Regions from separate parts of the Ruegeria sp. CE12 genome, predicted to be linked through region 3. Evidence: riboswitches for the same ligand, from Rfam matches in the RefSeq annotation. Region 3 holds a riboswitch; each other region holds the start of a gene.
What was found. A riboswitch is a leader RNA that binds a small molecule or an ion and turns the genes downstream of it on or off. The one in region 3 is predicted to bind thiamine pyrophosphate.

Region 1: it holds a riboswitch for thiamine pyrophosphate, as region 3 does, so the genes downstream of both, thiD (bifunctional hydroxymethylpyrimidine kinase/phosphomethylpyrimidine kinase) here and thiC (phosphomethylpyrimidine synthase ThiC) in region 3, are expected to answer to the same signal.
Region 2: it holds a riboswitch for thiamine pyrophosphate, as region 3 does, so the genes downstream of both, thiB (thiamine ABC transporter substrate binding subunit) here and thiC (phosphomethylpyrimidine synthase ThiC) in region 3, are expected to answer to the same signal.

The regions. Positions count from the first base shown of each region.
Region 1 covers NZ_JBQFRS010000012.1:84,341-94,518, reverse strand. Annotated here, with positions in the region: gene ACR0IO_RS20525 (phosphate ABC transporter substrate-binding/OmpA family protein) at 1-209, shown strand, start outside; gene radC (RadC family protein) at 213-968, opposite strand; gene ACR0IO_RS20515 (ABC transporter permease) at 1,004-1,738, opposite strand; gene ACR0IO_RS20510 (ABC transporter ATP-binding protein) at 1,735-2,463, opposite strand; gene tenA (thiaminase II) at 2,460-3,134, opposite strand; gene ACR0IO_RS20500 (ABC transporter substrate-binding protein) at 3,131-4,066, opposite strand; gene ACR0IO_RS20495 (HesA/MoeB/ThiF family protein) at 4,086-5,048, opposite strand; gene ACR0IO_RS20490 (thiamine phosphate synthase) at 5,045-5,641, opposite strand; gene ACR0IO_RS20485 (thiazole synthase) at 5,638-6,408, opposite strand; gene thiS (sulfur carrier protein ThiS) at 6,411-6,605, opposite strand; gene thiO (glycine oxidase ThiO) at 6,589-7,566, opposite strand; gene thiD (bifunctional hydroxymethylpyrimidine kinase/phosphomethylpyrimidine kinase) at 7,563-8,366, opposite strand; TPP riboswitch at 8,409-8,514, opposite strand; gene dnaJ (molecular chaperone DnaJ) at 8,642-9,790, opposite strand; gene dnaK (molecular chaperone DnaK) at 9,865-10,178, opposite strand, start outside.
Region 2 covers NZ_JBQFRS010000005.1:326,709-336,886, reverse strand. Annotated here, with positions in the region: gene rpsH (30S ribosomal protein S8) at 1-59, shown strand, start outside; gene rplF (50S ribosomal protein L6) at 71-604, shown strand; gene rplR (50S ribosomal protein L18) at 616-975, shown strand; gene rpsE (30S ribosomal protein S5) at 1,092-1,661, shown strand; gene rpmD (50S ribosomal protein L30) at 1,674-1,862, shown strand; gene ACR0IO_RS14595 (CBS domain-containing protein) at 2,186-2,674, shown strand; gene ACR0IO_RS14590 (ArsB/NhaD family transporter) at 2,699-4,063, shown strand; gene ACR0IO_RS14585 (thiamine ABC transporter ATP-binding protein) at 4,240-4,932, opposite strand; gene ACR0IO_RS14580 (thiamine/thiamine pyrophosphate ABC transporter permease ThiP) at 4,919-6,466, opposite strand; gene thiB (thiamine ABC transporter substrate binding subunit) at 6,442-7,422, opposite strand; TPP riboswitch at 7,455-7,561, opposite strand; gene ACR0IO_RS14570 (VOC family protein) at 7,712-8,089, opposite strand; gene ACR0IO_RS14565 (winged helix-turn-helix transcriptional regulator) at 8,129-8,695, shown strand; gene ACR0IO_RS14560 (glutathione S-transferase) at 8,690-9,346, opposite strand; gene queF (preQ(1) synthase) at 9,425-9,889, opposite strand; gene queE (7-carboxy-7-deazaguanine synthase QueE) at 9,905-10,178, opposite strand, start outside.
Region 3 covers NZ_JBQFRS010000004.1:7,929-18,106, reverse strand. Annotated here, with positions in the region: gene ACR0IO_RS11200 (hypothetical protein) at 1-5,253, shown strand, start outside; TPP riboswitch at 5,395-5,514, shown strand; gene thiC (phosphomethylpyrimidine synthase ThiC) at 5,625-7,415, shown strand; gene ACR0IO_RS11190 (nucleotidyltransferase family protein) at 7,529-7,879, shown strand; gene ACR0IO_RS11185 (hypothetical protein) at 7,966-9,192, opposite strand; gene ACR0IO_RS11180 (DUF7055 domain-containing protein) at 9,364-10,178, opposite strand, start outside.

The DNA of each region.
Region 1 (10,178 bases), on a different contig from region 3:
ACGGGGACGGTGCGGCCTCGGCCAATGCACGCATCGCGCTTCGCCGCGCTCAGACCGTGCGGAATGCGGTACTGAATGCCGTTGAAACTGCAGTTCCGGAAAGTGTCGAAATCGATGTCGAAGGGTTCGGCGAAGCCATGCCGATGGCCTGCGATGACACGGATTGGGGCCGGAAGGTCAATCGCAGGGTCGAGATCTGGGTCGAGTGACCGCTATAGATAGCCTTGCGACCTGAAACTCAATTCAGTTGATTTTCCGATAATCAGGTGATCATGCAGGGTCAGTCCCAGCGCCGTACAGGCGTCCCGAATACGGTTTGTCATATCGATATCCGATTGTGACGGCGTCGGATCGCCTGAGGGATGATTGTGCACCAGGATCAGGGCTGAGGCGTTCAGTTCCAATGCTCGTTTCGCCACCTCTCGCGGATAAACGGGCACATGGTCCACCGTACCCTTGGCCTGTTCTTCATCCTCGATCAGAACGTTCTTGCGATCCAGATAGAACACCCGGAATTGTTCGGTTTCGCGATGCGCCATTGTGGTGTGGCAATAGTCTATAAGCGCATCCCAACCCGAGATCACATGGCGTTGCATCACCCGCGCGCGGGCCATGCGGTGGGCGCAGGCCTCGAGTATCTTCAGGTCGGTGATCACCGTTTCACCCACCCCCTTGATCTGGCGCAGCCGCTCTTCGGGTGCGGTCAGCACGCGGTTGAAATCTCCAAACGCGTCAAGCAACGCCCGGGCCAGTGGCTTCACGTCCTGCCGGGGGATCGAGCGAAACAACACAAGTTCTAGCAGCTCATAATCCGGCATCGCCGCAGATCCACCCGACATGAAGCGTTCACGCAGGCGTTTACGATGGTCCTTGATATAAGACGGTAATCGACCCGAGGGCAGCGGCGCCACCGGGGCTTCGTCACTTTCAAACAGCATCGGGGCTTCAGCAAAGGCGTCCTGAGTCATGCGCTCAGACTGGCTCAGAATAGGTTTCCGATTGGTTAATGGGCCTCACCTGCCATACGAGCTGTTGCGTGGCGCACAAGCATGTGCAGGACAATGGAAAACACACCCAGGGTCAGCATCGCGGCAAACATCAGATCGGTCTTGGCGCGGCCATTGGCCAGCAGCATCAGATAACCTAGCCCTTGCGATGATCCGACCCATTCACCAATCACGGCACCGATTGGCGCGTAGACCGCCGCCAGCCGCATACCAGAGGCGAGTGAGGGCAACGCAGCAGGTATCCGAATATGCCACAATACCGAGCGTGAATTGGCCTGCATTGTCCGTGCAAGATCCAGATATCCGGCGGGCGTCCGCATCAATCCGTCAAAGAATGATGAGGTGATCGGAAAATAGATGATTAACACCGCCATCGCGATCTTGGACCAGAGGCCATAGCCCAGCCACAGTGTTAGTAACGGTGCCAACGCAAAGACTGGCAATGCTTGCGTAAACACCAGCATGGGCTGGACCAGAACGCGCGCAGCCCGTGAATTTGCAAGCTGCAACGCAGTGATCACACCCAGAAATGTTCCGCAGGCCAGTCCGATCAGAACCTCGACCGCCGTGATCCAGGTGTGTTCCGCGATCAACCAGCGATTCTGCCACCATGTCTCGGCCACAAGCGCGGGGCCGGGCAGAATAAATTTGGGCAAACCCGTCAGGCTGACAATCGCCTGCCACACGCCAAGGGCAAACAAGGTTGCTGCAAGGGCGGAAAGGTATTTCACGCGGCTTCCTCTCGCAACAATCTGAGCAGTGTGCCTTGTGTTTCCAGCGTCTCCAAATCGTCGACTTTTCGCGGGGCGGGCGCGTGCGGGGGTTGGCAATGGGTCAATCCGTGCCGGGTCATGACCAAAATTGTTTGTCCCAACCGTGCTGCCTCGGCCGGATCATGGGTAACCAGCAGAACGGTTCGGCCCTGCAAGGCTTCGGCCGCTAGATCCTGCATATCGGCCCGGGTTCTTGCATCGAGGGCGGAAAAAGGTTCATCCAACAGGACAATCGGCCGATCCTCCATCAACGTGCGGGCCAGAGCCACACGCTGACGTTGACCACCCGAAAGTTCGGCAGGTTTCTTGTTCATGTGGTCCGTCAATCGCATGCGCGCGATCAAACGATCCCGCCGATTCCGATCGATTTTCTCGCCCCGCAGCCGCGCGCCAAGCGAGACGTTCTGCGCAACGGTCGCCCATGGCAGCAAAAGATCGTTCTGCGCCATGTAGGCGACACGCTCAGCGACTGGTTTCCCGTCGCTGGCGGCGATCTGGCCAGAAAAATCAGCGCCTGTGTCCAGCCCCGCGATCAACCGCAGGACTGTGGTTTTTCCAACGCCCGATCCACCCAAAAGGCAGGTCCACTGCCCGGACGCCAGCGACAGCGACAATGGCGCGAACAGGCTCGCGCTGCCGATTGACGCCTGGCCCTCGAAAATCAGATCGGGCGCTGGTGTCATGGGGTAAAGCCCATCTGCCAGAAGTTGACCTCAAGCTCAGTCGCGGTGCGGAACGTCTGGCAGAGGCGATCCCAGCGTGGAGATGCCTCAAAATCTGCATCAATGCGCCGAGTTAGAGCCGAATCCAACAGCTCTCCAACCGCATAGCAGGCCTGTTGATACTCATCGCTCGAATAAGCGTCGATCCAGTCGCGATAGGTCTCAGAGGTCGCCTCGGCAGCAAGGCGGGTGCCGATTTCACCATATCCCATCACACAAGGTACAAGGGCCGCGAGCAGATCAAGCAGATCACCGCTGTAACCCGCCTCGAGCACATAGCGTGTATAAGCGAGGTTTTCGGCCCGCTCCGGCGTGGCGAACAGCTGATCCTGCGGGATGCCTTCGGCCTCGCAAATGCCGATATGCAGCTTCATCTCTTCGCTAATCAAACCATTCACGGTGCGGGAGGCAGCCAGCATCTCATCATGTGTTTCCGATTTCACCACCGCCAGCGCCCAGGCGCGGGAAAAGTGGATCAGAAACACATAATCCTGTCGCAGATAATGCAGGAACGCCTCACGTGGGAGTGTTCCGTCCTTCATCCCTTCGACAAAGGCGTGGCGGGTGTAGTCCCGCCACGGCCCCTGTGCAGTATCACGCATCAACGTGAAGGCTTTGCCATAATCGCTCATTGTGAAGTCACATCGATAGTGATGTCGCTGACAGGGTTGATGCTGTCGATCATGCCGCTGTCTTTCAGGAAAGCCTCGAACCGGGCATAGCGGCCTGCGTCAAAACCCGCAGGGCGCAGCGCGAAGCGGGGCAATGTATCTACCCAGGCGCGGGCATTCAGCTCATCCTGCAATTCAACTGAGGTTGCGGCGAAGATTTCCCAGCTTTCTTCCGGGTTGTTGACGATGAACTGCGTTGCCTTCTCGGTCGCGGCCAGAAAGCGGGCGACTTTGTCGGCGTCCATCGTATCGGGATTGGCGACATAGATCAGTTCATCATAGGGCGGCACACCTTCTTCTTCGATATAGAAGCAACGGCCGGCGACACCCTCGATATCCATCTGGTTCAGTTCAAAGTTGCGGAATGCCCCGATAACTGCATCGACCTGCCTGGTCATCAGCGACGGAGACAGAGAGAAATTGACGTTGATCATTTCGATGTCATCCAAGGCGACGTCATGCACGCCCAGCATCGCGGACAAAACAGCCTCTTCGACACCCGCTACTGAAAAACCAACCTTCTTACCCTTGAGATCGGCAAGCGTTTCGATCGGACCATCCTTGAGCACCAGCAGACAGTTCAGCGGTGTTGCAACCAGCGTACCGACACGCTTGAGCGGCAGGCCTTCGTGGATCTGCAAGTGCAGCTGCGGTTGATAGGATACCGCCAGATCGGCCTGTCCGGCTGCAACCAGACGCGGCGGGGCTGACGGGTCTGCAGGCGGAATGACTTCAACCTCAAGCCCCTGATCGGCAAAGTAACCCTTTTCCTGCGCAATGATGATTGGTCCGTGATCCGGGTTCACGAACCAATCCAGCAACAAAGTCATCTTGTCTTCGGCCCACGCAGGTGTAGCGGCCAACAGGGCAACAGCTGTAATCAGCTTTTTCATGTCTCGCGTTTCCTTCTGTTCACGAGGTTGAGGCCGCGACGAGGACGATCTCGCCCGGCCAATCTGGTTGAATACGTTCGGCAGCGCGCCATGCCCGCAGGCCGGTCGCGCAACACAGGGCCAGTCTTTTTTCCTTGTTAGGCTCTGATATGAGATCTTCAGGAGTCGTCCGTTTGGCACTCGGATGAATAAACTCCGGCGCCTCCGCAACATCCCTTAACTCAACAATCACGTCGGCTTCGCTCAGCTGACTGGCGGAAACAAAGCGGAATGCCTGTGACGGCTCGGGCGCCTGATCAAAGCGAAATCCGGTACTGCGGAATGTACGGGCATCGAACTGCACGAGATGCCCGAGGGGGCTCGGCTCAAGACCAAGGATGACGCTCAGCGCCATCTGCGCTTGAAGCGAACCCAACATCGCAACCACGGGACCCAGCACCCCTGCTGTGGCGCAGCTTGCACCACTATCAGGAGCTTCGGGGAAAACCGCGCGCAATGAGGGGGCTCTGCCACAGAACCCACCGACATATCCCGACAGCCCCAGAACAGACGCGCTGATCAGGGGTTTTCTCAGCTCCAGGCAACTGTCTGACAAGGTGTAGCTGGCCGCGTAGCTGTCCGCGCAGTCCAACACCAAATCATGTTTGGATACCAGGTTTGCCACATTTTCGCTTGTTAGAGGCTGATTCAATTCCGAGATTTCGATTTCTCTGTTTAGTTCTCGGCAACGCTGAGCCGCCGCCTCTGCCTTTGAGCGGCCGCAGTCTTTCTCTGTAAACAAGGTCTGGCGATGGAGGTTCGATTGCTCAACGACATCCCCATCCATCACCGTCAGATGTCCAACCCCCGCCCCGGCCAACAATGGCAAAACAGGTGCTGCCAAACCACCAGCTCCGATCACAAGAACCCGCGATCTGGAAAGGCTTTTTTGCCCATCATCGCCGACCTCGGGCAGGATCATCTGTCGGGAATAGCGCGTCATTTGCAGACCTCGATCCATTCACGCACACGCCCTTCGGGGTCGTCGTTGAGAGTGATGTCGGTGACAACTGAAACGATATCCGCGCCAGCCTCGAATACGCCACGCGCGCGTTCGACACTCATGCCGCCAATACCGACCAAGGGGATGTCACCTACCCGTGCTTTCCATTCGGTCACTCGCGGCAAGCCCTGCTGATGCCATTTCATCTTTTTCAGGATGGTCGGATATACAGGGCCCAGCGCGACATAATCCGGACCCATTGCCAGGACGCGCTCGAGCTCGTCATCATCATGGGTTGAAACACCCAGTTTCAGACCGGCCTTACGGATCGCCTTGAGATCGGCGTCATCCAAATCTTCCTGACCCAGGTGAATCCAGTCACAGCCCGCTTCGATAGCTGCCTGCCAGTAGTCATTCACCACTAGCACAGCACCATGTTCGCGACACAGAGCTTGTGACACTTCGATTTCGCGACACACGACGTCGTCTGGCTGATCCTTGATGCGCAGCTGTACCAGCTTAACACCCAAAGGCAGCACTCGGCGCAACCAGTCTGAGTGATCAAAGATCGGGTAAAATCGATCAAGGGTCATGACAGGAACGCCTTTCCAACAACGGGAGTAGAGGCCTCGGCCATGTCGCGCGCTTCAATCGGATCGGCCTGATGGGCCAATTGTCCGGCCTGAACCGCCAGCGCCATCGCCTTGGCCATCGCAGCCGGATCACCCGCACGGGCAACGGCTGTGTTCAGAAGGACGGCATCAAAGCCCAGTTCCATTGCATGCGCCGCATGGCTTGGCAGACCGATGCCTGCATCAACAACCAATGGCACATCCGGGAATTCAGCACGCATGGCACGCAATGCGTATTCGTTGTTCAGCCCGCGACCTGACCCGATTGGTGCGCCCCAGGGCATCAGGACCTCGCAGCCGGCGGCCAGCAACCGTTCTCCGACTATCAGATCGTCCGTTGTGTACGGGAACACCTGAAACCCATCCTCGGTCAGAATGCGAGCGGCCTCGACCAGCTGAAACACATCCGGCTGCAGGCTGTCCGTGTGACCGATCAGTTCCAGCTTGATCCAGGGCGTATCAAACACCTCACGTGCCATATGAGCAGTGGTAACTGCCTCTTTGACCGTGTGGCAGCCAGCCGTGTTCGGCAAAACCAGTACACCAAGCTCACGGATCATGGTCCAGAACGTCTGTCCCGCGCCGCCCGCCCCTTCACGGCGGAGCGAAACCGTGGCCACGCCTGCAGCGCTTTGGCGAAAAGCCTGTTCCAGAATGGCAGGGCTGGGATATTGCGCTGTTCCCAGCATCAGGGGGTTTGGTAAATCGGTGCCGTAAAAACGTTTCATGCTCAGCCCCCCTGCATTGGCGCAACAACTTCAATCCGGTCGCCTTCGGCCAGTTTGTGGGCAATGCGCAGACTGGATGGGACAAAATCTTCGTTCACTGCTGTGGCAACGCGACCAGAGAACCCGCATTCCTTCAGCAGTTCAGACAAGGTTTCCGCGCGCACGTTGCGCGATTCACCGTTAAGGACGATCTTCATCAACCATCTCCGAGTGTTTGTTTTCCAACGCCAGATCGGCAACGCCCTGCGCCAATGCAGGCGCCAGCAAATAGCCGTGGCGATAGAGGCCATTGGCATAGATTGTCCGGCCCAGCCGCCGGATGCGTGGCAAGTTGTCAGGAAAGGCTGGGCGAAGATCGACACCGATTTCCAACACCTCAGCCTCTCCAAAGGCTGGGTTCAGGGCATAGGCCGCGCTCAGCAGCTCCAGCATCGAACGCGCAGTAATACGGCTGCTGTCTTCGGATTCGATCATCGTCGCGCCCAGCATGTAAATGCCATCGCCACGCGGCACGATGTAAAGCGGCATGCGTGGATGCAGCAGGCGTACGGGGCGGTTCAACGCCACATCCGGGCAGCGGATCACCAGCATCTCGCCCTTCACGCCGCGCAGATCGTGCAAGTACTCACGCGCATGCAGCCCGCGGCAGTCAACTGCATTCTCCATCTTCGCAGGCGCGAGTTTCTGGTGAAACTCCACCCCTTGTTCGCGCAGCTGACAATAGAGATCGTTTAGCGCCTGCCGGGGATCGACATGCGCCTCTGCGCTAAAATGCAAACCCTTTCCGAATTCATGTAAGTCAGGCTCTAATGCGGCAATTTTCGCCTGTTCAACCTGTTCAAAACCTTCGGTACGACGCGCGAAACGACGCAGATCCGGCAAATCCCGGGCATTCGCAACAACGAGGGTACCTTGTCTGTGTACCTGCGTCCGGTCCGCCCACCAATCGATGGCCTGTTGACCCAGTCGCAGCACAGGTTCCTCGGCGTTCTCGTATTCACACCAAGGCGCCAGCATGCCACCAGCCCACCAGGAACACCCATGTGGGCCAGGCGGGCCGCCAGGATCAAAGACCTGAACGCGTGCGCCACGGGAAACCATTTCACTCGCGACCGCCAGACCGGCAACACCGGCACCTATGACAGACCAGACCGTCACGCCGACCAGACCTGATGGAAATGGTGCACCGGACCATGTCCCTGCCCTATGCAAAGGTCATCTGCGCGGGCAATTGCGCCCTGCAGATATCGATGCGCCTGAGTCACTGCTTCTGTCAGGTTCAATCCCTGTGCAAGTCCGGCGGCAATCGAGGATGACAATGTGCACCCGGTGCCGTGAGTGTTTCTTGTGGATTTGCGAGGTGCTTTGAAATCAGCCACTTTACCCGACGCATCAATCAGTAAGTCGTGGCAGATTTCGCCCTCTCCATGACCGCCTTTCATCAGAACGGCACGTGCACCCATCTCACAAAGCTCAAGACCTTGGGCGATCATATCCGCGGGCGCCCTGGCGGCGGTTTGATCCAGCAGACAGGCTGCTTCGGGCAGGTTGGGCGTTATCACCGTTGCACAGGGCAACAGCACGTCACGCAAGGTCTGAACCGCCTCAGCGGCCAACAGGGCGTCACCGGATTTAGCGACCATCACCGGGTCAAGCACCACCGGACCTTCGAAACCAGAAATCCCCTGAGCCACTGTCTGGATGATTTCGGGCGTTGCCAACATCCCGATTTTGATCGCACCGACGTCGAGGTCGCTCAGAACCGCTTCGAGCTGCGCGGAGATCACCTCCAATGGAATGCCGTGTACCGCGGTTACCGCCTGAGTGTTCTGTGCTGTCACTGCAGTCAGAACGCTGGCGCCATAGACACCCAGCGCGGACATCGCCTTGAGGTCGGCCTGAATTCCGGCACCACCTCCGCTGTCCGATCCTGCAATTGTCAGGGCAATATGCGCCATGTCGTTGCTCCATATTCAAAGGGCAACGGGCATGGAAAACGTCTGTGCACTAAGACCGTTCCCTACGCCGGTATTGCCCGGATCAGGTTCGATGGGTTAGCGCATTCACGCCTCTCAGCCCCAAGACAGGGCACCCCAACGGTTCGCGCGGACAATCTCAGGGCTTGAGCCGGGTTTCAAGGGCCAATCTGAACCGGTTTCAGATCAAACTGGACCTAAGGAACAAAAAAGGCCGGCTCTGACGAACCGGCCTGACATTCTTGATTGCTGGGCTCTTAGCCCTTCATCCCATCCCAAAAGGATTTGACGGATGAGAAAAAGCTCTTTGATTCCGGATGGTTGTCTTCACCCAGATCTTCGAACTCACGCAACAGTTCTTTCTGACGGCTGGTCAGGTTTACCGGAGTCTCTACGGCCAGTTCGATGAACATGTCGCCAACTCCGCCACCACGCAGCGCGGGCATACCCTTGCTACGAAGCCGCATCTGGCGGCCAGACTGGCTGCCGGCCGGGATCTGCACGCGACCACGACCACCATCAATGGTCGGTACTTCGATCGAACCGCCCAGCGCGGCCTTGGCCATGCTTACCGGAACGCGGCAGTAAAGGTTTATGCTGTCACGCTCGAACAGCTGATGCTGCGCGACTTCGACAAATATGTAGAGATCACCCGGAGGGCCACCGCGCATTCCAGCCTCACCCTCGCCAGCAAGGCGAATACGAGTACCGGTTTCAACACCAGCAGGGATATTGACCGAAAGAGCACGCTCTTTTTCAACACGGCCCGCGCCGTTGCAGGATTTACAGGGGTTCTTGATGATCTGACCGAGGCCCGAACAGGTCGGACAGGTTCGTTCGACCGTGAAGAAGCCCTGTTGCGCCCGCACCTTGCCCATACCCGAACAGGTCGGACAGGTTGTTGGCTCAACACCACTTTCCGCACCGGTGCCATCACAGGATGAACAGGCCACGGCAGTGGGTACATTGATAGTTTTCTGCAGGCCGGAATAGGCTTCTTCCAGCGTTACGCGCAGGTTGTAGCGCAGGTCCGATCCACGTGCCGCGCGACGTCCACCGCCACCACCACGCTGGCCACCCATGAAATCGCCGAACAGATCGTCGAAGACATCCGAAAACGCGCTGGAGAAATCACCAGAGCCAAATCCGCCACCGGGACGACCACCGCCACCCATGCCGTTCTCAAACGCAGCATGACCAAAACGGTCATAAGCAGCTTTTTTGTCGGCATCACGCAGCACATCATAGGCCTCGTTAGCCTCTTTGAACTGCGCTTCGGCATCCGGGTTGTCCTTGTTGCGGTCTGGATGAAGCTCTTTGGCTTTTTTGCGAAAGCCCTTTTTGATTTCATCCGACGAAGCGCTCTTGGACACGCCGAGCACTTCGTAATAGTCGCGTTTTGACATCAGTATTTCCTTATGCCTCAACGTAATCGGGCCGGCCCGGCAACCGGACCGGCCCAAATTGGCCCGGTTACCCGTTAGTTACGCTTGTCGTCGTCCAGATCTTCGAACTCGGCATCGACAATATCGTCATCACCAGGCGCGGCATCTGCGGCTGCAGGCTCATCTTCGCCCTCTTCCGCTTGCGCCTTATAGATGGCTTCACCCAGTTTCATGGCCGCTTCGGTCACGTTCTGGATGCCCGACTTGATCTTGTCCGCATTGTCCGTTTCCAGCTCATCCTTGAGCGCGGCAACGGCCAGCTCGATCGCTTCGACGGTCGACGGGTCGACCTTGTCGCCATGTTCCTCGATCGATTTCTCGGTCGCGTGAACAAGGCTTTCGGCCTGGT
Region 2 (10,178 bases), on a different contig from region 3:
CGGACGCAAACGCTCGCTCCAACAATGTTGGCGGCGAAGTGCTCTGCACCGTCTTCTAAGGAGGTCTGCAATGTCTCGTATTGGTAAAAAACCGGTCGAGCTGCCCAGCGGCGTTACCGCCTCTGTGTCTGGCCAGACCATCGAAGTCAAAGGTCCGAAAGGCACCCGCAGCTTCACCGCCACCGACGACGTGACGCTGTCGGTTGAAGACAATGTGGTCAAGATCGACCCCCGTGGCATGTCCAAGCGTGCCCGCCAGCAGTGGGGCATGAGCCGCACCATGGTTGCCAACCTGGTAACCGGTGTAACTCAGGGCTTCAAAAAAGAGCTGGAGATCCAGGGTGTTGGTTACCGGGCTCAGATGCAGGGCAACACCCTGAAGCTGAACCTGGGCTACAGCCACGATGTTGATTTCACTGCTCCGGAAGGTGTCACCATCACCGCACCGAAGCAGACCGAAATCGTTGTGGAAGGTATCGACCAGCAGCTGGTGGGCGAAACCGCGGCCAAAATCCGCGAGTGGCGCCGTCCCGAGCCTTACAAAGGCAAGGGCATCCGCTACAAGGGCGAGTTCATCTTCCGCAAGGAAGGCAAGAAGAAGTAAGGACGCAGACAATGGCAAACAGCAAAAGAACCCTGTTTCTGAAGCGCCGCCTGCGCGTTCGGAACAAACTTCGCAAGGTCAACGCGGGTCGTCCGCGTCTGTCCGTACACCGTTCGAACAAGAACATCTCTGTTCAGCTGATCGACGACGTACGTGGCGTGACCCTGGCATCTGCCTCGACCCTGGAAAAAGACCTGGGTGTTGTTGGCAAGAACAACGTCGAAGCGGCCACAAAAGTGGGCGCGGCCATCGCCGAGCGTGCCAAGAAGGCAGGCGTCGAAGAGGCCTATTTCGATCGTGGTGGCTTCCTGTTCCACGGCAAGGTGAAGGCAGTTGCCGACGCCGCGCGTGAAGGTGGTCTGAAGATCTAAGACCTGCGGGCGGGTTTCGATCCGCCCCGATGATCCGGGAGCCCTGACGCCAGTCGGGGCTCACTTGGATTGAACTAAACGGCGCCGTAAGCGCCACATGAGAAAAGGGATGCCAAATGGCAGAACGTGAAAACCGTCGGGGCCGTGGCCGCGACCGTGAAGAAGCACCGGAATTTGCAGATCGTCTGGTCGCAATCAACCGCGTGTCGAAAACCGTAAAAGGTGGTAAGCGCTTTGGCTTCGCCGCTCTGGTGGTTGTCGGCGATCAGAAAGGCCGCGTGGGCTTTGGTAAAGGTAAAGCGAAAGAAGTACCTGAGGCCATCCGCAAGGCGACTGAGCAAGCCAAGCGTCAGATGATCCGCGTGCAACTGCGCGAAGGTCGTACTCTGCACCACGACATCGAGGGCCGTCACGGCGCTGGTAAAGTGGTTATGCGCACCGCACCTGAAGGTACTGGTATCATCGCCGGTGGTCCGATGCGTGCTGTGTTCGAAATGCTGGGCGTCAAGGACGTTGTGTCCAAGTCGCTGGGCTCGCAGAACCCGTACAACATGATCCGCGCCACCATCAACGGCCTGCAAAAAGAGCAGAGCCCGCGTTCGGTTGCCGCACGTCGTGGCAAAAAGGTTGCCGACATCCTGCCCAAGCGGGACGAAGCACCGGCTGCTGCTGAAGCAGAAGCGTAAGGAGAGCGAACCATGGCAAAAACCATCGTCGTCAAGCAGATCGGTTCTCCGATCCGTCGCCCCGCTGAACAGCGCGCAACCCTGATCGGTCTGGGCCTGAACAAGATGCACAAAACCCGTGAGCTGGAAGATACCCCTTCGGTTCGCGGCATGGTCAACAAGATCCCGCATCTGGTTGAGATCATCGAAGAGCGCGGCTAAGCCCGATACCTTCGAAGTACATGGAAACGCCCTCGATCATTCGGGGGCGTTTTTTTGTGTCAGCGGATCTTGGTTAAGCAGAGGCCGCAGATTGGAGAGAAACCGGCTTAATGTGTTGTGATTGTCGGCCAAAGCAACAGAAAAACCGACACGCCGACAAACAATTTCGCAAAAAGGCTGGCCAATCCTGCGTGGCAGTGAAAAGACACCACCGTCAGAAAAAATTCGATTCGGCTTTGCTGGTTTGCCTCGCAAACGCGAAGTCAGATGAGGCCACCCAATTGGCAGATCGCCGGGCAGCCATACGAAGACAGAGGATACCCATGGGCCTGACCTGCTATGACGTAATGGTGCCGACTGAAGTTCAGCGAACCATCCATCCGGATGAGAGCATTGCCACCGCCTTTAATATCATCAGGGACAGCCGTGCGCGGTTTTTGCCGGTGGTAGAAGATGACGGCACATATGTCGGTGTATTCACTGCGCCGACACTTCTAAAGCTGATCCTGCCCAAAGCAGCAACAATCGGTCTGAACGACGATGCGTCGCGGGTGCCAATCGAGTCTCTCAGCTTCATGAATCTCACACGGGATGACTTCGATCAGCAGCTGGAGCGGTTGAAGACAGAAAAGGTGCGCGACAACATGTCGAGACCGACCAACATCCCAGTGGCCGCACCGGATACACCGGTGATGGAAGGCATTTTTCTGATCTACAAATTCAAGCGGCACGTGATCCTTGTCGAGCCTGAAACAAAGCGTTTTGTGGGCACGGTGAGTGCAAACTCACTTCTGGATCGCGCACTGAGCTAACCACCAACGAACCGGACAAAAATCTTGGCTGAGCATTCTACGTCACACGGAGAGGCTGCGTTCTCCGTTCCACAACTATTGGGCATTGATCCCCTTTGGGTCGCGACCGGTATCCTGATCCTGGTCTACGCCGTACTGATAACCGAAAAAGTGAACCGAGCCATTCTGGCAATGCTTGGCGCATCGCTGATGGTACTGTTCGGGATCATCAATCAGGAACAGGCGGTGGCCGGGGTCGACTCCAATACACTGGCCCTTTTGATTGGTATGATGGTCATTGTGGGTATCACCAGCAAATGCGGACTGTTTCAGTTCGTGGCGATCAAGGCCGCAAAGTCGGTCAAGGCCAATCCTACCGGTATTCTGATCATGTTGACGCTGATCACGGCCGTGTTTTCAGCATTGCTGGATAACGTGACAACCGTCTTGCTTATTGCCCCGATTACCTTGCTGATCACCGAAGCTTTGGAAACGCGCGTCTTCCCGTTTTTTATTGCTGAAATTCTGGCTTCGAATGTCGGGGGCACAGCAACCCTGATCGGTGACCCGCCGAATATTATCATCGGCTCCGCCGCAGGCCTCAGCTTCAATGAGTTTGTTGTGAATCTGGCACCGATTTCGGCGATCTGTCTGGTGGTCCTCACGGGAATTATCTACCTGATGAACCGCAAGGAGCTTGCCAGCATTCCGAAATCCGCCAGTGAGCGGATTATGGGGTTCAATGAATCCGAAGCGATCACGGATGTAGGTCTAATGATCAAGTCGCTGTCTGTTCTGGCGTTGGTGTTGCTCGGTTTCACGTTGGGGCATGGGTATGGCATTCAGCCTGGTACCTCCGCATTGGCCGGTGCAGGCTTGTTGATGCTACTGGCCTATGGGCACCAGCACGGCGAAGAGCAGTCGGAATCTGTGCACCATATCTTTGGCGAAGTCGAATGGGTCACGATCTTCTTCTTCGGTGGTCTCTTTGTCATCGTTGCCGGCGTTGAGCATGTAGGTCTGCTGGCGTTCTTCGGTGAGAAAGTACTGGAGTTGACACAGGGCGATATGATGTGGACCGCGTTCTTCATCTTCTGGGCCTCAGGTATCCTGTCGGCGATCCTCGACAACATTCCCTTCGTGGCGACCATGATTCCGCTGATCGAGTCCACAGCCGACACGTTTGGTGGAGAAGACGCGATTGAACCGTTGTGGTGGTCATTGGCACTTGGGGCTTGTCTGGGTGGCAACGGTACCTTGCTGGGCGCGAGTGCGAACCTGACGGTTGCAGCATTTGCCGAGAAAGCAAAGCAGCCCATCGGCTTTATCGCGTTTGCCAAAATCGCATTCCCGATCATGATCCTGACCCTGATGATCGCGAACGTATACATCTGGTTGCGCTACTTCTGACGCATTGCGTTAGATGCGAATTTGCCTTCCATTGTCAGGGGCATGTGAACCCCAGGGTTTCATGCCCCTGACGGGCTTTGTTTATCCCTACGAACTCTGAGGGTGAACGATGCAGCAGAGTAGTTCCTGACAACATGCAGGCCTGACATCTGGCAAATCGCCTCGTGCCGAAGCGATTATCCCAGGTAGCTGCGCAAGCTGGGAGGTGGGTTGTCGAGCAGCGCTGTCGTTTCAACCGGCGAATGGGCCTGACCTTCGGCAACGAGTATTGTCTGATCGGTAATGCGGCGCGCGTCCTGCGGATCGTGACTGATCATCAACAGAGTTGTGCCAGTCCCCTCAATCAAATCAGCAACCAAATCCAGCATTTCGGCTTTCAAAGCAGGACCAAGTGCAGCGAACGGTTCATCCAGCAAAAGCACCTGGCGCCTTTGAACAAGCACTCGGGCCAAAGCCACCCGACTTTGCTGCCCGCCAGATAGCTCTGCAGGTTTGCGAGTGCCCATTCCCGTCAGATTTACGCGTGTCAGGGCGGTTTGAACCTCGTCCTGTTCATTTGGACTCAGTCGTCCATTTGGACGCACCCCCAAAGCGATATTCTGCTCAGCGGTCAAATGAGGGAACAGGTTGCCGTCCTGAAATAGCATTGCCAGCGGACGCTTGCCCGGTGGCAGATCTGTTATCTCGGTACCCTGCCAGAATATTTGACCCTGAGTTAGGGAACGAAAACCGGCAATGAATTCCAACAATGTCGATTTACCTGCACCTGATGGGCCAATGATTGCAACGCTCGCCCCGGGTTCGATGCCAAGATCGGCGTGCAGGGTGAAATTGCCATTTTCAATGACGCAATCACTAAGCTTCAGCATGCCAGCGTCCTCCGCGATCCAATATCCAGAACGCCGACATGGACAACAGCAGCAAAAGCAGCGCCCCTCCGGCGGCGGCTTGCATTTGATAAGCTCCCATCAGGCGGTAAATCTGTAAAGGCAGCGTTGCTATCTGGGCGTCTGCGAACAGTGCGATCACCCCGAGATCTCCCATCGAAAGGGCTGCGGCCAGCCCGGCTGCAAAACCGATCTGCGCGCGCATTCGAGGAAGCAGAATGCGGACAAAGAAGGTCATGTTGGTCATATCGAGGGAAAGCGCCAGTCGGCCGTGTCGCGACACCACATCGCGCGCGGCCGGGACAAGAATGCGCAATGCGAAGGGCAGAGCCATAACTGCGTTGACCAGTGCCGTCACCGGAAGCGCAAGCGCTGTCGGGTTGGCCACAGGCCTGACCAAAATGAATAATCCGGTACCGATCACCAGCGGTGATGCGGCCAGCCCGAGGATGCCACTGAGCTCAACAATTCCATATCGCCCTGTCGCGACAGCAGTGGCCATGGGCAGCGCCAGCAGCAGCAAGATTGCAGTACTCGCGGCCGCCACCATGACCGAGGTCAATGCGGCGCGGAACACCAAAGCTGGCGTTTCGAAGAGACCAGCAAAACCTGAAATCACAACAGATGCCAAAGGAAGCAGCAGGAACGCGGCCGCTGCGATGATCCATAAGGCATCGGCAATGGGCGCGCCGCCGTCCCACCGGCGGATGGGGCGATCCAGCCCGGTGCCGAAGCCGTCCCTGTGAGAAAACCTTAGGGCGGCCAAAGCTGCAGCGGCAGTCAGGGCCAGTTGTAGCGCCGACAACAGTGCAGCACGGCCGAGGTCAAAGTCATAGGTAAAGGCTTGATAGATCGCGAGTTCGATTGTGGTCGCACGGGGCCCGCCACCCAGAGTCAGCGCAACAGCAAAACTGGTTAGGCAAATGGCGAAGATTACCGCAAGCACGCCCGGTAAAATCCGTTTCAGCATCGGCAACTCGATCAACCGGAACATGGCCACTCCGTTGCAGCCTAACTGAGCAGCGAGGCGAAATCGCTCGGCCGGAATTTCTTGCCATCCCTGCAGGATGAGGCGCGTGGCAAGGGGCAAATTGAAGAATACATGGGCCAATACCACGCCATGCAGGCCGTAGATACGAATGGGTGCGAAGCCAAAATAACCCAATATATCAGAGATCCAGCCGGCCCGACCAAAGACCTGCAGCAATCCGATTATCGCAACAATAACGGGAAGAATGAACGGCGCGCCAAGCAGCGCAATCAGCGCGCGACGCCCGGGAAACCGTCGCCGGGCGAGTGCTCGTGCAACCGGAACCGCCAATCCAATACTGAACAGCGCGGAAAGTATCGCTTGAGTAAGTGTAAAACGCAGGGCAGCCCAGTCGGCCGGACCAAATCCACCGCCTGCTTCGGCACGCAGGGTGACTGCGGCCAGTGTGCCCAGTATCAGCGCGGCGACCAGGGCAGCCGCGCCGATACCCGGCAATGGGCTTACTGGCTGAGCGCGCTCAACCATTCTGCAAGTGCCTGATCCCGCACGTCGGCGGCTTCATCGGGTGAAAAGAGCAGAGCCTTTTCCGGAATGGTCAGGGTTTCAAACCCTTCGGGCAACCCAGCTGCCGGGGTCACTGCCGGGTACATCCAGTTGGTTGTAGGAATGATCTGCTGGAACGCATCCGAAACCATGAATTCCAGGAATTGATCCGCCAGTTCCGGCTGATCAGTCCCGGCGAGTTTCCCTGCCACTTCAACCTGCATGTAATTGCCTTCGTCAAAGACAGCTGCCGATTTCGAAGCGTCTTCTTCAGCGATCAGGTGATAGGCCGGAGAGGTGGTATAGCTGAGGACCATATCCGATTCACCTTCGAGGAACAGGCCATAGGCCTCGGACCACCCTTTGGTGACTGTTACGATATTGTCTGCAAGACCAGCCCAGATTTCGGGTGCCTCATCGCCATAGGCCGCCTTCACCCACAACAACAGACCAAGGCCGGGTGTGGAAGAACGTGGATCCTGAATGATGATCTTTGTCTCGCTGTTCGCCAATTCACGGAAATTCGCTGGGGCCGAGTAATCGGCGTTGTGAACAAATGCGAAATAGCCCCAGTCGTAGGGCGCAAAAACGTCGTCGGTCCATTCAATCGGCAGCGCGTAGTCAGCTGTAACGGAACTGGGTGCAAACAGACCGGTTTCCTTGGCTGCATTGATCAGACTGGTATCCAGTCCCAGCACCACGTCAGCTTCCGAGTTTTCGCCCTCAAGCCGGATACGTGACAGCAGGGCGGCGCCATCTTCAACGCCAACAAGATTCAGATCGCAATTGCAGACCGCTTCAAAAGCTTCTTCGACCTGCGGACCCGGACCCCAGTCCGAGACAAAGCTGTCATAGGTGTATACGGTCAGCTGAGGTTTGTCGGCGGCAATAGCCGAAGTTGCACTCAGTAATCCCGCAGCAATCAGCAGATGTTTCATATCATCCTCCATTGCGGCGAGAGGGTAAGGATGGATGAAACCGTCACCTTTCCCTCCGCCGGTTCTAGCCGGTTCAGGTTCAACGGGTTCGCCTGATAGGCATCTCAGCGCGGCAGGCCACGCACCCCGAGGTGAAGCTGTGATTAGGAGGATGGAGACCCGATTACAACTATAATCGCGTCACCCAGGGTGCACGAACCGAAAGGTAGCGCTCACAAATTGCTCATATCTGACATTAATTGCAGACCGTTGCCGCAACTTCGGCAACGATCCTTGGGTCTACAATTCCTCAGGACCCGCCCGTCAAATCTTGGGCAAGCATGAAGGCGTTGCCGTCGGGGTCATAGAATGTCGCCGTCTTGACCATGCCTTCGACTACATCTGTTGGGCCGTCAAACTGAACATCAGCCTGTTCTAGCTTTTGCCTTGCGCTGTCTAGGTCGGCGATGCCGAATACAGGGACGCAGTTTCCGGGCGCGGGTTTGGTGTGCTCACCAAGCCCAAGGGTTACGCCCTTGGTCAGGGTTTCTAGCTCTGACCAACCTGCCTCATCTGCATGATAAAGCGTTTTGAAGCCAAGCATGCTCTCGTACCAATCGGCGCTGGCGTGACGATCCTTAACCGACAGCGCAATTGTTATGGTTTCTTCCAGGGAAATGAGCGGCATCATCTTTCCTTTTAAGGTAAAATATAGTAACTATACTTTATGTACATTGATGCACTTGTCAACATCACTTCGCGGGCGTGGGCCCTGCCCATTCTTTCCAATCTTCACGAAGGTGTCCCTGGGCGGCAGGCGCCATTGTTGGCTGCAACCGGCGCGGGCCGTACGTCATTCTCTCAGAGTGTAGATCATCTCATCCAAATTGGATTGCTTGAGCGAAACCCGGGCTACGGCCATCCGTTGCGACCGGAATTTCGACTGACACAGCGTGGTGCAGTGGCAGCCCGGTTCGCCAATCAGATCCTGTCTGCGACCAGCGAAGATAATCAGGATCTGCTTCGGCGCTCATGGACGTTGCCCGTTCTGGCAACCCTTCATGAACTGAGCCACTTTAACGAGATCAGGCGAAACCTGCTGACGATCACTGATCGCGCCCTCTCACAGTCCTTGCGAATGATGGAGGAGCGGGATTGGGTGCAACGCGACATCGATGATGGCGCACGACCACCCCGCGCGACTTACCATCCGATAAATACCGGTGAAACAATCACAGCAATCACAGGTCCGGTGATTGTATTCAAAACCGGTTCGCAGTTGCGGCAGTTATAGGTCGGAGACAACGTCTGAGGTACCGAACCAAATCGGCACATCACCTTCTGACCAAGGTGCGTATTTGTGCATGATTTGCCCGAAAGTGTCGCTAGTCAGAAATTGGTCCAGCCATCTGATCAGGTTGGGCCAGGGCTGAGCGTCAAACCACACACGGTCAATATTTGCGAACTGGCGCACGAATGGCAGCATTGCCAGATCTGCAATCGTTGGTCGATCTCTGAACAGCCACGCCTGCCCATCCAGTTTTTGGTCAAGGTCGGTCAGATAGGTGGCCGCTTTTTGCCGCTCAACCTCTACGTCCAGATCGGGATATCGCGTGGCGTATTTGGTGTGATCCAGCGCATCCTTGAACGGGCCGTCATTTGTTGAGATCAGCTCCCAACCTTCCTCTGTCATATCGAGCAACTGTTGGGGGTCGTTCTGTTCTAGTGCCCAGATCATGATGTCCAGACTCTCATCCAGAACCTGATCATTGGTTCGAAGAGCGGGCACTGTCCCAGACGCTGAAGTATCAAGAAAAGCCTGTGGTTTGTCCCGCAGCAGGATCTCACGCAGCTCGACCTTTACACCCGCGCTGACCAGCGCGAGGCGCGCCCTCATCGCATAAGGACACCGGCGAAACGTCCAGAAAACAGGGTGCTGAGCCATATTGCGATCTATCCGGCTTTCTGTGTCATAGTCAAATATGCGGGCGCAGCGCTCGATTGCCTCGCCCGCATCATCAGCTCAGCCGCGCCCGCGATAGGGTGGCACACCCTGATCGGGAATCCAGACGCCTTCGGGCATCGCACCGGTTTGCCAGAACACATCAATCGGTATGCCCCCGCGCGGATACCAATATCCGCCGATACGCAGCCAGCGGGGTTCAAGGAACTCCGCCAGACGCCGCGCGATCGAGATTGTGCAATCCTCGTGAAATGCACCGTGGTTCCGGAAAGAACCAAGGAACAGTTTCAGTGACTTGCTTTCGACCAGCCAATCACCCGGCACATAGTCGATCACCAGATGTGCAAAGTCGGGTTGTCCTGTCATCGGGCAGAGCGAGGTAAATTCGGGTGCCGTAAAGCGAACGTTGTAGTCCACGTCCGCCTGCGGGTTCTGGACACGCTCCAGCTCGGCCTCTTCGGGGCTGGCAGGCATTTGTGTTGCGCCGCCCAACTGGGTGAGATTGCTGTAGATGCTGTCACTCATGTGTTTCTCCTTTGCTCAGACGCCGCGCTTGTTGCCCCAGACAAGTACATGCAGCTGGGGAAGAATACGGGGTCTGAACCATCGTGCGTTAAGGGTTGTGTCGATCAGCCATTCCAATCGTCCTGTCGTTTCACCCAGGTCGATGGGTTCCGTGGGATCGCTGTTCGGATTTCCGGGCTGAAGATAGAGCGGCAGATCCGGATAACGATCTGCAACTTCGCGCGCCCAATCAAAATCAGCACCATCGAAGATCACAATCTTCAGGACGGTATGGGTTGGGCGTGCAGCC
Region 3 (10,178 bases):
GTGGCATTGTCGGTTGGAACTGCGCAATCGCAGGTCATTTCGACGACACAAAACACCCGAGCAGTTGTTTCCAGCGATGTGGATACCACAATTACGGCAACCGGAGCGGTCAACCTGACCACCAGCGGCGGTCCGGCCGTTCTCATTGATACGGACTATTCCAGCACAGCGATCAACAACGGCACAATTTCGGGCCCCTCTTCGGCCAGCGCCACCGGATTCGGCGTGCTTCTGGACGGGGATCTCAGCGCGACCGGTGAGATCATCAACAACGGCACGATAGCTATCAACGCCGGCAGCAGCACCTATGGGGCGGCATTTGGTTTCCTGATGGGCGGAGACTATAGCGGTGCATTTGTGAACACCGGCACCGTCACTGCGAATGCACAGGCCACCAGCAGCGGCAGCGCAAGCGCACTTGGCGCGCTGTTCACAAACGGCGTTGAATCGACAGGTTCAGTTTTCAACTCGGGCACAATTTCAGCCACCGCAAGCGCAGCTGGAACCAGCGATGTTTCTGCACTTGGGCTTGTGTTCGCCGGCGATGTCGGCACGAATATCGACAACAGCGGCACGATCAGCGCCACTGCTGAAAACGGCTCGACCCTCGAAGCCCGCACGATCCTGATTACCGGGGCGCTGAATGGCGATGTCAACAATTCGGGCACGCTGCAGGCCACCGCGACCAACAACGGCACCAATGCCGAGGCTATTGCCGTCGAAATTCAGGGCAACGCCAACGGCAACTTGATCAACAATGGCAACGTGCAGGCCGTTGCAACCGGGCAGACGACGGCCACGGCCTGGGCCTACCACCTGGAAAGCGATCTGAACGGAAGCTTCAACAATACCGGAACGATTACGGCAACGGCGACTGCGACCTCTGGCGAAGCTGATGCCGCAGGACTGTATGTAGAAGGCGACACGACCGGAAACGTGGTGAACAGCGGTTCAATCAACGTTCGCGCCAACGCAAGCTCATCAGCCACCGCCGCCGCCGTCTATCTGTCCGGCGATTTCGATGGCAGCTTTTCGAATACCGGCTCTATCTCGGTTGTCTCGAACTCAACCGACGACGAAGGCGTTGCCAATGGTCTCTACGTGAGCGGAGCCATGACCGGTAACATCGTCAACGGGGGCAGCATCGATATTCGGGCCGAGGGCGTTTCTTCGGCGACAGCAGCAGCCTTTGATATCCGTGGTGGCCTGACCGGTAACTTCGTCAACACCGGAACTGTAACCGTCAACGCCACAGACACCACTGATGACGAAGCCGAGGCCTATGCCCTGACCGTGCGTGGCGGCATGGAAGGCGATATCTTTAACAGCGGCACCATTGCTGTCCGGGGCGACGGCTACTCATCGGCGACCGTCGCAGGATTCGAGATTCGCGGTGGACTGGAAGGCAACTTTCACAACACCGGATCGATCACTGCCATTGCGACTGATGAAACCGAAGAAGCTGAAGCCTATGGCCTGTATGTCAGCGGCGGCATAACTGGCAATATCGTCAACTCCGGATCGGTTCAGGCGATCGGACATGCGTATTCCTCTGCGACCATTGCCGGCTTTTACATCACAAGCGGCCTGACCGGTGATTTCAACAATTCCGGTTCAGTGACCGCTATTGCCACAGATCAGACCGATTCCGCCGAAGCGTATGGCCTGTATGTCTCAAGCGGCGTGGACGGTAACGTCACCAACAGCGGGACGATCTCGGCTACGGCATTTGCCGAAGAGGATGGAGCTTATGCATACGGCATATACTCGTCCTCCGATGTGAACGGCGATTTCGTCAACACCGGCGCGCTGATCTCACAGGCGACGGAAACCGCTGACTTTGCATCTGCTGCCGGATTCTACAGTGGCGGCGATATGACAGGGAATGTCGGCAACAGCGGTTCGGTGGTTGTGCGCGCGTTGGGACAGACTTCTGCCTCCGCCCGCGGCTTCCATTTCGGCGAGGGGCTGGACGGAGCCTTCTTTAATTCGGGCACCATCGACGTCAGATCGGTTAGCGCCGCTGCTCGGTCACGACCTGTTCCCCCTCCACCACCATTTGCAGTTGTCCCACCGGATGCAAGCGGCGTCTTCGTAGACGGCGGTGTCTCGAGCGATGTCATCAACACTGGTTCCGTCGCCGTGCGCCACGATGCAGTGACCGAGGCCAATGCCGCAGGCTTCTACATTGGTGAAGATCTTGATGGCAACTTCGTAAACCAGGGCTCCATCTCTGTCTCGGCCAACTCGAGCGATGACGAGGGCGTTGCCACCGGGTTGTATGTTGGCGGCGCAATGACCGGAAGCATCTTCAACTCCGGCAACGTCAACATTCGTGCGGATGGGGTATCGTCAGCTACGGCGATCGCATTCGATATACGCGATGGGCTGACAGGCGATTTCGTCAACACCGGAACGATTACGGTGCATGCACGCGATGTCGTGGATGATGAAGTCGAGGCTTTTGGGCTTCAAGTTCGCAATGGCATGACCGGAAACATCATCAACACTGGCACTGTCGACATTCGTGGCGAGGGTTATTCCTCGGTCACTGCGACAGCCTTTGAAATCAACGGCGATTTCAACGGAACCTTCCGCAACAGCGGAACGATCAGTGCCGTCGCCATCGACCAGACGGATGAGGCTTATGCCTATGGTCTGTATGTCAGCGGCGAAATGGAAGGCGATATCATCAACACCGGCACCATCTCGGTCCGAGGTGAAGGGAATTCTTCAGCGACCGTCGCGGGTATATACATCCGCAATGGCCTTGAAGGTAACTTTGTGAATTCCGGTTCAATCAGTGCAGTCGCGACTGACGAAACGGAAGAAGCAGAAGCTTACGGCCTGTATGTCAGAGGCGGGATGACCGGTAATATCGTCAACACCGGTTCGGTGAGCGCCCGAGGAGAGGGTTACTCATCTGCGACCGTCTATGGATTCTATATCCGCAGCGGACTTACCGGAGACTTCTTCAATTCCGGCTCCGTCAATGCCTTTGCACAGGACGAAACATCCTCGGCCGAAGCCTATGGCCTGTATGTCAGTGGTGGGTTCGAAGGAAATGCGATCAACAACGGCGTCATAACCGTGCAGGCGATCGCCGATGAATCCCAGGCTTATGCATATGGCATCTACTCATCCTCAACGCTGGATGGTGACTTTATCAATACCGGCACGATCTCGGCACAGGCAACTGCACCCGATTCCTTTGCTTCGGCAGCAGGTTTCTATGCCGGTGCGCTTGTAAGTGGGAACATCGCAAACAGCGGCACGATATCAGCGCAGGCGCAGGGTCTTGGCTCTGAAGCGCAAGCGTATGGCATCTACGCGAGCGGAGTAGACGGCAACGTTTCGAACAGCGGAGCAATCACGGTTAAGGCCGATGGTGAAACCTCTGCAACAGCAGGCGGTGTCTATATCAGCAACGCGTTAGCGGGCAGCTTCACCAATGCGGGTTCGATCAGCGTGACCTCCACGGATGCCACGGACGAGGCCGAAGGATATGGTCTCTATGTCGGGGACGATGTCGCGGGCGACATCACCAACAGCGGCTCCATCACTGTTTCAGCCAAAGGTGAAACAAGTGCGTCAGCTTATGCAGGCGCCATCCAGATCAGGGACGGCTTTGACAGCACGCTCTCGAACTCTGGCACCATCAGAACCACCAGTGTTTCAGATGCAGATGATGCTACCGCGCGTGGCGTCTATGTGCGTGGGAACACCGGGGGTCGCGTTGCGAACACCGGCAGCATCATGGTTCGGGCCGAAGGTGCCAAGAATGTCAGGGCGCAGTCGATCCTGCTCTATGATGAGGTCACCGCAGACATCTCCAACACAGGCACCATCAGCGCCGCTGCAGCAATAGCGAACGGCACTAACGATGCCGAAGCGCTGGCTGCGGGTATCTGGATCGAGAATATGCAGGGCACGTTCTCAAACACCGGATCTATCACGGCAAGCGCAACGGGTGGTCCCGCTGCGAATGCATATGGTCTGTATTTCGAGAACTTTGACGGCGTGATTACGGATGTGGGAACCATCTCGGCCACTTCCGACGGCGGTGATGCTTATGCGATCTATCTGGGAACCGGCAAAGGTGTCCTGAACGTAGATACGAAAGACAACATCTCGGGCCGGATCCGTGTTGGTGATCACGATGTGAATCTGGACGCACAAGGGGGTAGCAAAGTCTTCAGCTTTGAGGACGCCGCACCAACTGTGGGAACATTCACCACCAAGATTTCGGATCAGGACTCTGCCTGGTTTGTCCAGAACGAAGGTGGGGCAGCTCCGGTATATGCTGTCGTTGACGGGACCGACGTTGCAACGCCGGGCGATGTCGTCGCCATGTTTGGCAGCGTAGTAGGCAGCAGCGGCAATGCGCTGCAGTTCCAGCAAGCCCCGCAGGTAACACAAGGTGTTTCGTTCAGAAATGCGCCCGGTGCGACTTTCGGTGGGTTCCGCCCGTTTGCAATGATCGACGCAGAATATCGCGAGTTCGAGAACGATCCTGACGTCAAAACCGATGTGAAGCTGTTCAACGGCAGTGCCGGACTTTCCGGCCAGACAGAAAACGGCATTGCACTGGCTTTTGGTATGGGCGTGTTCACGGCCGATGGTGATAGCCGCACGACCGACTTTGACACCACCGGCTTCTATCTGGATGCAGCGGTGGGTCGCCAGTTTGGCGCGTTCACGGTTGAGGCCGGGCTTGGTTACGGCTGGCTTTCGACTGATCGAACACGTCAGATCACGGGCAGCGCCGATGCAAAGGCAGATTATGACAGCACCTTGCTGACTGCACATATCGGTGTTGAGCGCGCGTTCGATGTCAGCGACAATTTCGGGCTGATCGGTTTTGCCGACGCCAGATATACCAATCAAAAGGATGATGGTTACACGGAAACCGGCTCGATCGCGAATGCTACTGTCGGAGACATCACAACCGAGGTGATCGAAGCCCGGTTGGGTGCCGAAGTTGAAAAACAATTCAACAATGGCGGAGTTCTGTCAGGCCAGCTAAGCGGTGTGCTGCGCCGAGGTCTGGGGGATTCGCAGGCCGATGTCTCCGTCTTCTCATCAACTCAGAATGTGATCTTTGCATCGACAGACTTTACCGGTGCAAGCGTCGCAGTGGGTTATGAGAAAGATCTGGTTCAGGACATGCTGCTGGAGCTGAAGGCTGAACAGGAGATCGGCGACAATGCTCAGGGCCCGTTCCTGCGCGCCGGTCTTAAGTGGTCGTTCTAAAACAAAAATCTCTGCGGCACCTACCCGGTGCCGCAGAGGCAAATTCCTGATGACAGCGCCCTCCTACCTAACGCTGTGTTTATGTAAATCGAAACATGGCTGAATAAGGGCTTGTCTCAGACGTGGTGCCTGAGCTAACCAAAGGTCACGCAGGGGAGTCCCACCGAGGGGACTGAGAGGCTGACGGGGCATTGCCCGGCGACGCGACCCTTTGAACCTGACCCAGTTGATACTGGCGTAGGAAGCTAGGGCGCGCAGGCCACGGATCCGGGCAGGCGTTCTCCGAACAAGGGGGCCGTACACCCTCTCGTTTCCCCAAGCCAAAACTCATCTGGTGTCTTTTTGAGTTGAACTGCTTGAGGAGCACCAACATGAATGTCCCCAATCCCAAGATCACCACTGGTGAACTGCCTGCATCGCGTAAGATCTACGTGAATGGCACACTGCACCCTGACGTCCGCGTTCCAATGCGCGAGATTTCGGTACACCCGACAGCGGGTGAGCCGCCGTTGCCGGTCTATGACAGCTCAGGCCCGTACACCGACCCGAACGTAATCACTGATATTCGTGAGGGCCTGACCCCACTACGTCGCAAATGGATCGAGGCGCGCGGTGATGTCGAGGAGTATGAAGGGCGCGAGATCAAACCCGAGGATAACGGGTTTGTAGAAGGCGACCGCCTGACGCCCGAATTCCCGGTGCGCCCGCGGCCTCTGCGCGCAACAGATGGCAAGGCGGTGACGCAACTCGCTTACGCCCGCGCCGGGATCGTGACGCCAGAGATGGAGTTCATTGCCATCCGCGAAAACCAGCTGCGCGAGGCAGTGGCCGAGCAACGTGAAGGCAATGATTGGGGTGCCAACATACCGGACTATGTGACTCCGGAATTTGTGCGGGATGAGGTCGCCGCAGGTCGCGCGATCATCCCCGCCAATATCAACCACCCCGAAAGCGAACCGATGATCATCGGGCGCAACTTTCTGGTCAAAATCAACGCCAACATGGGCACTTCGGCTGTTACCTCTTCGATGGAAGAGGAAGTGGACAAGATGGTCTGGTCGATCCGCTGGGGCGCCGACACGGTCATGGACCTGTCCACAGGCCGCAATATCCACAACACCCGTGAATGGATTATCCGCAACTCACCGGTTCCGATCGGCACGGTGCCGCTTTATCAGGCGCTGGAAAAGGTCAATGGCATTGCCGAGGACCTGACATGGGAAGTGTTCCGTGACACGCTGATCGAGCAGGCCGAACAAGGCGTGGACTATTTCACCATCCATGCGGGCGTGCGCCTGCACATGGTTCCAATGACGGTGAACCGGGTGACGGGCATCGTGTCGCGCGGCGGATCGATCATGGCCAAGTGGTGCCTGCATCACCACAAGGAAAGCTTCCTGTATGAGCATTTCGATGAGATTTGCGACATCTGCCGGGCCTATGATGTGTCGTTCAGTCTCGGGGACGGTCTGCGTCCCGGCTCCATTGCTGACGCCAATGACGAAGCACAGTTTGCCGAGCTCGAGACGCTGGGGGAGCTGACTAAGATCGCCTGGGCAAAGGACTGTCAGGTAATGATCGAAGGCCCCGGCCATGTGGCGATGCACAAGATCAAAGAGAACATGGACAAACAGCTGGAGTGCTGCCACGAGGCCCCCTTCTACACGCTTGGCCCCCTGACCACCGACATCGCACCCGGTTATGACCACATCACCAGTGGCATTGGCGCGGCGATGATCGGCTGGTTCGGTTGCGCGATGCTCTGTTACGTCACGCCCAAGGAGCATCTGGGGCTTCCGGATCGGGACGACGTGAAAACCGGCGTGATCACCTATAAGATCGCCGCCCATGCGGCGGATCTGGCAAAGGGACTTCCAGGCGCGCAACGCCGTGACGATGCCCTGTCGCGTGCCCGGTTTGAATTCCGTTGGGAAGATCAATTCAACCTGTCGCTCGACCCCGACACCGCGCGCGAATTCCACGACCAGACTCTGCCGAAACAAGCGCACAAGGTCGCTCATTTCTGTTCGATGTGCGGGCCGAAATTCTGCTCGATGCGGATCAGCCACGACATCCGGTCCGAGGCGCAGAAAGAAGGAATGGAGGCCATGGCCGCCAAGTTCCGGGAAGGTGGAGATCTTTACCTGCCTGTTGAAGACTGACCGATATGGCGAGACCGGTCCAACCGGTCTCGCATCCGTCTGAAATCCGGATCTAGGAGATGTTACATTGGACACCTAAATAGACCGCATCAGGCAAAAAACAGGGTTTACCGGTGACTAACGGACTGAGCGAGCAACACAGCAACGCCATAAAATATTGGGCAAAGCAGCATTCAATTATTCGAAAAGTGATCCTCTTCGGCAGCCGGGCTCGTGGTACGCATTCCGCAAACAGCGACTTTGATCTGGCAATACAAGTGTTCCCGGCCAGCCCGCATCATTATGCTCAGATGGCCTATATGGACTGGCATGACCGCCGGGTGGAAGATCTGGAAGCTGCGCTGAATCACAGGGTTCAGCTTGAGTGGTTTGCACCGGGGGCAGGACTGGCCATCGAAAGATCGATAAAATCCGAAGGCGTCACGGTTTTCTTTCGTCAGTACTTCGAAGACGAGGCCGGTTAGTTGTTGCACATGCAGGTGAATTGACCCGCAAAGCTTCGAAAACTGGTGCAGCGGCCGCCGAAACGGTTGGCGAAGCCCGAAGGGCTTCAGCCAGTCACTGTAAAGACGGTGCTGAGTATCCACAACGCAGCGGCCAGCAATGCAAAGGTCGCTACCGTGGATACTCCGAAACCCAGAACATTGGCACTGCGATACGAGCGCATCAGATTGTCAAACCCTGATTGGTTCAGGGGCCCTTCACTCACCTTAAGCTCTGCAATGAAACGGGACATCATGGGGGTATTTCTGGCAATCAGCGTACCCAGACCACGGCACATGATCCACAACGTTGGCAGGAGTGGTGGAATACAGGCAATGCTCAGCACAATGGCAGCCGGGACACCACCCTCGCGGAACGGACCTACCAGGTTCACCCAGTCGTTACTTACGCTTTCATGTGTCAAAACCATGATTGCATAGAGAACGAACACCATCAGAAACGGGATAATCAGCGCAAACATAAGCCCGATCGCTGCAATGCAGACCAGCCCGGCGACGATGGCCACATCACCGGCATCATGCCATCGCAACGCGCTGAGAATTTCAACCATCGCGACAAACGCAAGCCACGCACTGACGGCGATAAATAGGATGAAGATCAACATCGCTCCGTGGGTCGCACCCAGATTACCCAGATAACCCAGCACAAATGCCGCACACAAAGCCAACCCAAGCACAAAGGCCATCTTACGCTCGTTCGGCACCAAAGCGACCAGGAAACCGGACATCATAAACAGCCCAGTGTTTTCGAAGACCCGACTATGCACAATCAGAAACACACCGTAGCCGATCTGATACGCCAGATCATAATAAGTGTCCGATCCCCCAAAGAAACGGGCACTCAGCTTGTTCCGATCTACTGCCGCCGCAACAAACGCAAACATGGGCAGCACGCTGATGGCTGCCTGAAACCAACGCTTGTTCGCTGGAACGTCATCGTTAAAAAAGCTCCACGCTCCGTAGGTTGTGATATCAAAAAGCGCCCAGCCCAAGTAGATTGCACTGACCACAAAGACGGAGGATAGCCCAAGTGCCCATGCCACCGTTTTCAAGGTAAACGAACCTTCGCCGTAGCGGAAACTAAACAACATCGTTGGGTCCGCGCTGGGGTCAATGAACGTGTAAGGCCCACGCAACAAATACAGACCAATGGTCCCCTGCCGGGTTTGTGGGTTTGCGATCAGGTCGATTTCTGCCGGCCGCGGATTGCGAGACCGTATCCCCACTAATACTGCGAATAAGCCGGCGACCAAAACGATTGAATTCATTGTCATAAATATGATCCAAACTGATGCTCTGGATTTTCTCTCACCCGAGAAGGTGGTGAAATTAAGGCTCGTGTCCGACTATGAGAATCCTAGGTTCAAATTGGACCTTTTAATCAATCCGCAGGTTGGGTGGTATCAATCAGGCAAACAGCGCTGCATGAACGGCGTTTGCTCGTTTCAGTAATCATAGACCCTCACAAAAATCGGCTCGGGTGCAGGAATCGGATGGAGGCCCGAATATGGTTTGTGCGCAGGCAGCAGGAAAACAGGCCAATCGACAACGCCATCCAAACGCACGCGATTTGGCCCTGGTTTCAACAGCACCGGCAGCTGCACTGGTTCGTCCTCGACCAACAATGACACCGCCACAGGTTGCCCGCTTTTGTCGAACAGTCCGAACTCCTGCTCATGAGGCGTTTCGAACGTCACTTCGCTGACATCCGATAAGCGAACTCCCGGAACGCCAATGTTCGGCGCAACCCGAACATAGGAGTTTTTAAGAAACGGTTTCATCAGCTCGCGCAGTTTTTGTGTTCGGTAGGTGTCAATGATCAAATGCGGTGGTACGGCACGCAGTTTGCGCATGAAGTCCGAAGCTTCGCCTTCGGTATTCGCGATGTGAACCTGTCGCGTATCAAGCCACCGGCGCTGAGATTCCGCGTGGTTTGACAGCATACCTATACCATCAAAATACTTTTCGTTGGGCCCAAGCAGAGTTTCGACCTGCCGGATGAGATCAATCTCAGCCCGGTTGTCGTGCTCAATATATGTGATGTTGCGGGCAAAGCTGAGAAGAACGGCAACGATCCATACCGCATGGATCAATCTGGCCTGCAACTTGCCGCGTGCCGCGTAGTCCAGTGTGGCCGGGGCCCAAAGGCACAGAAACGGGATCAACATGATAAACACATAGGGCCAGGGCTGATTATGACGTGCAATCAGCACAATCATGACAAGGGTGAAAACCAGCGCAACCTTATGCCTGGGTGTCA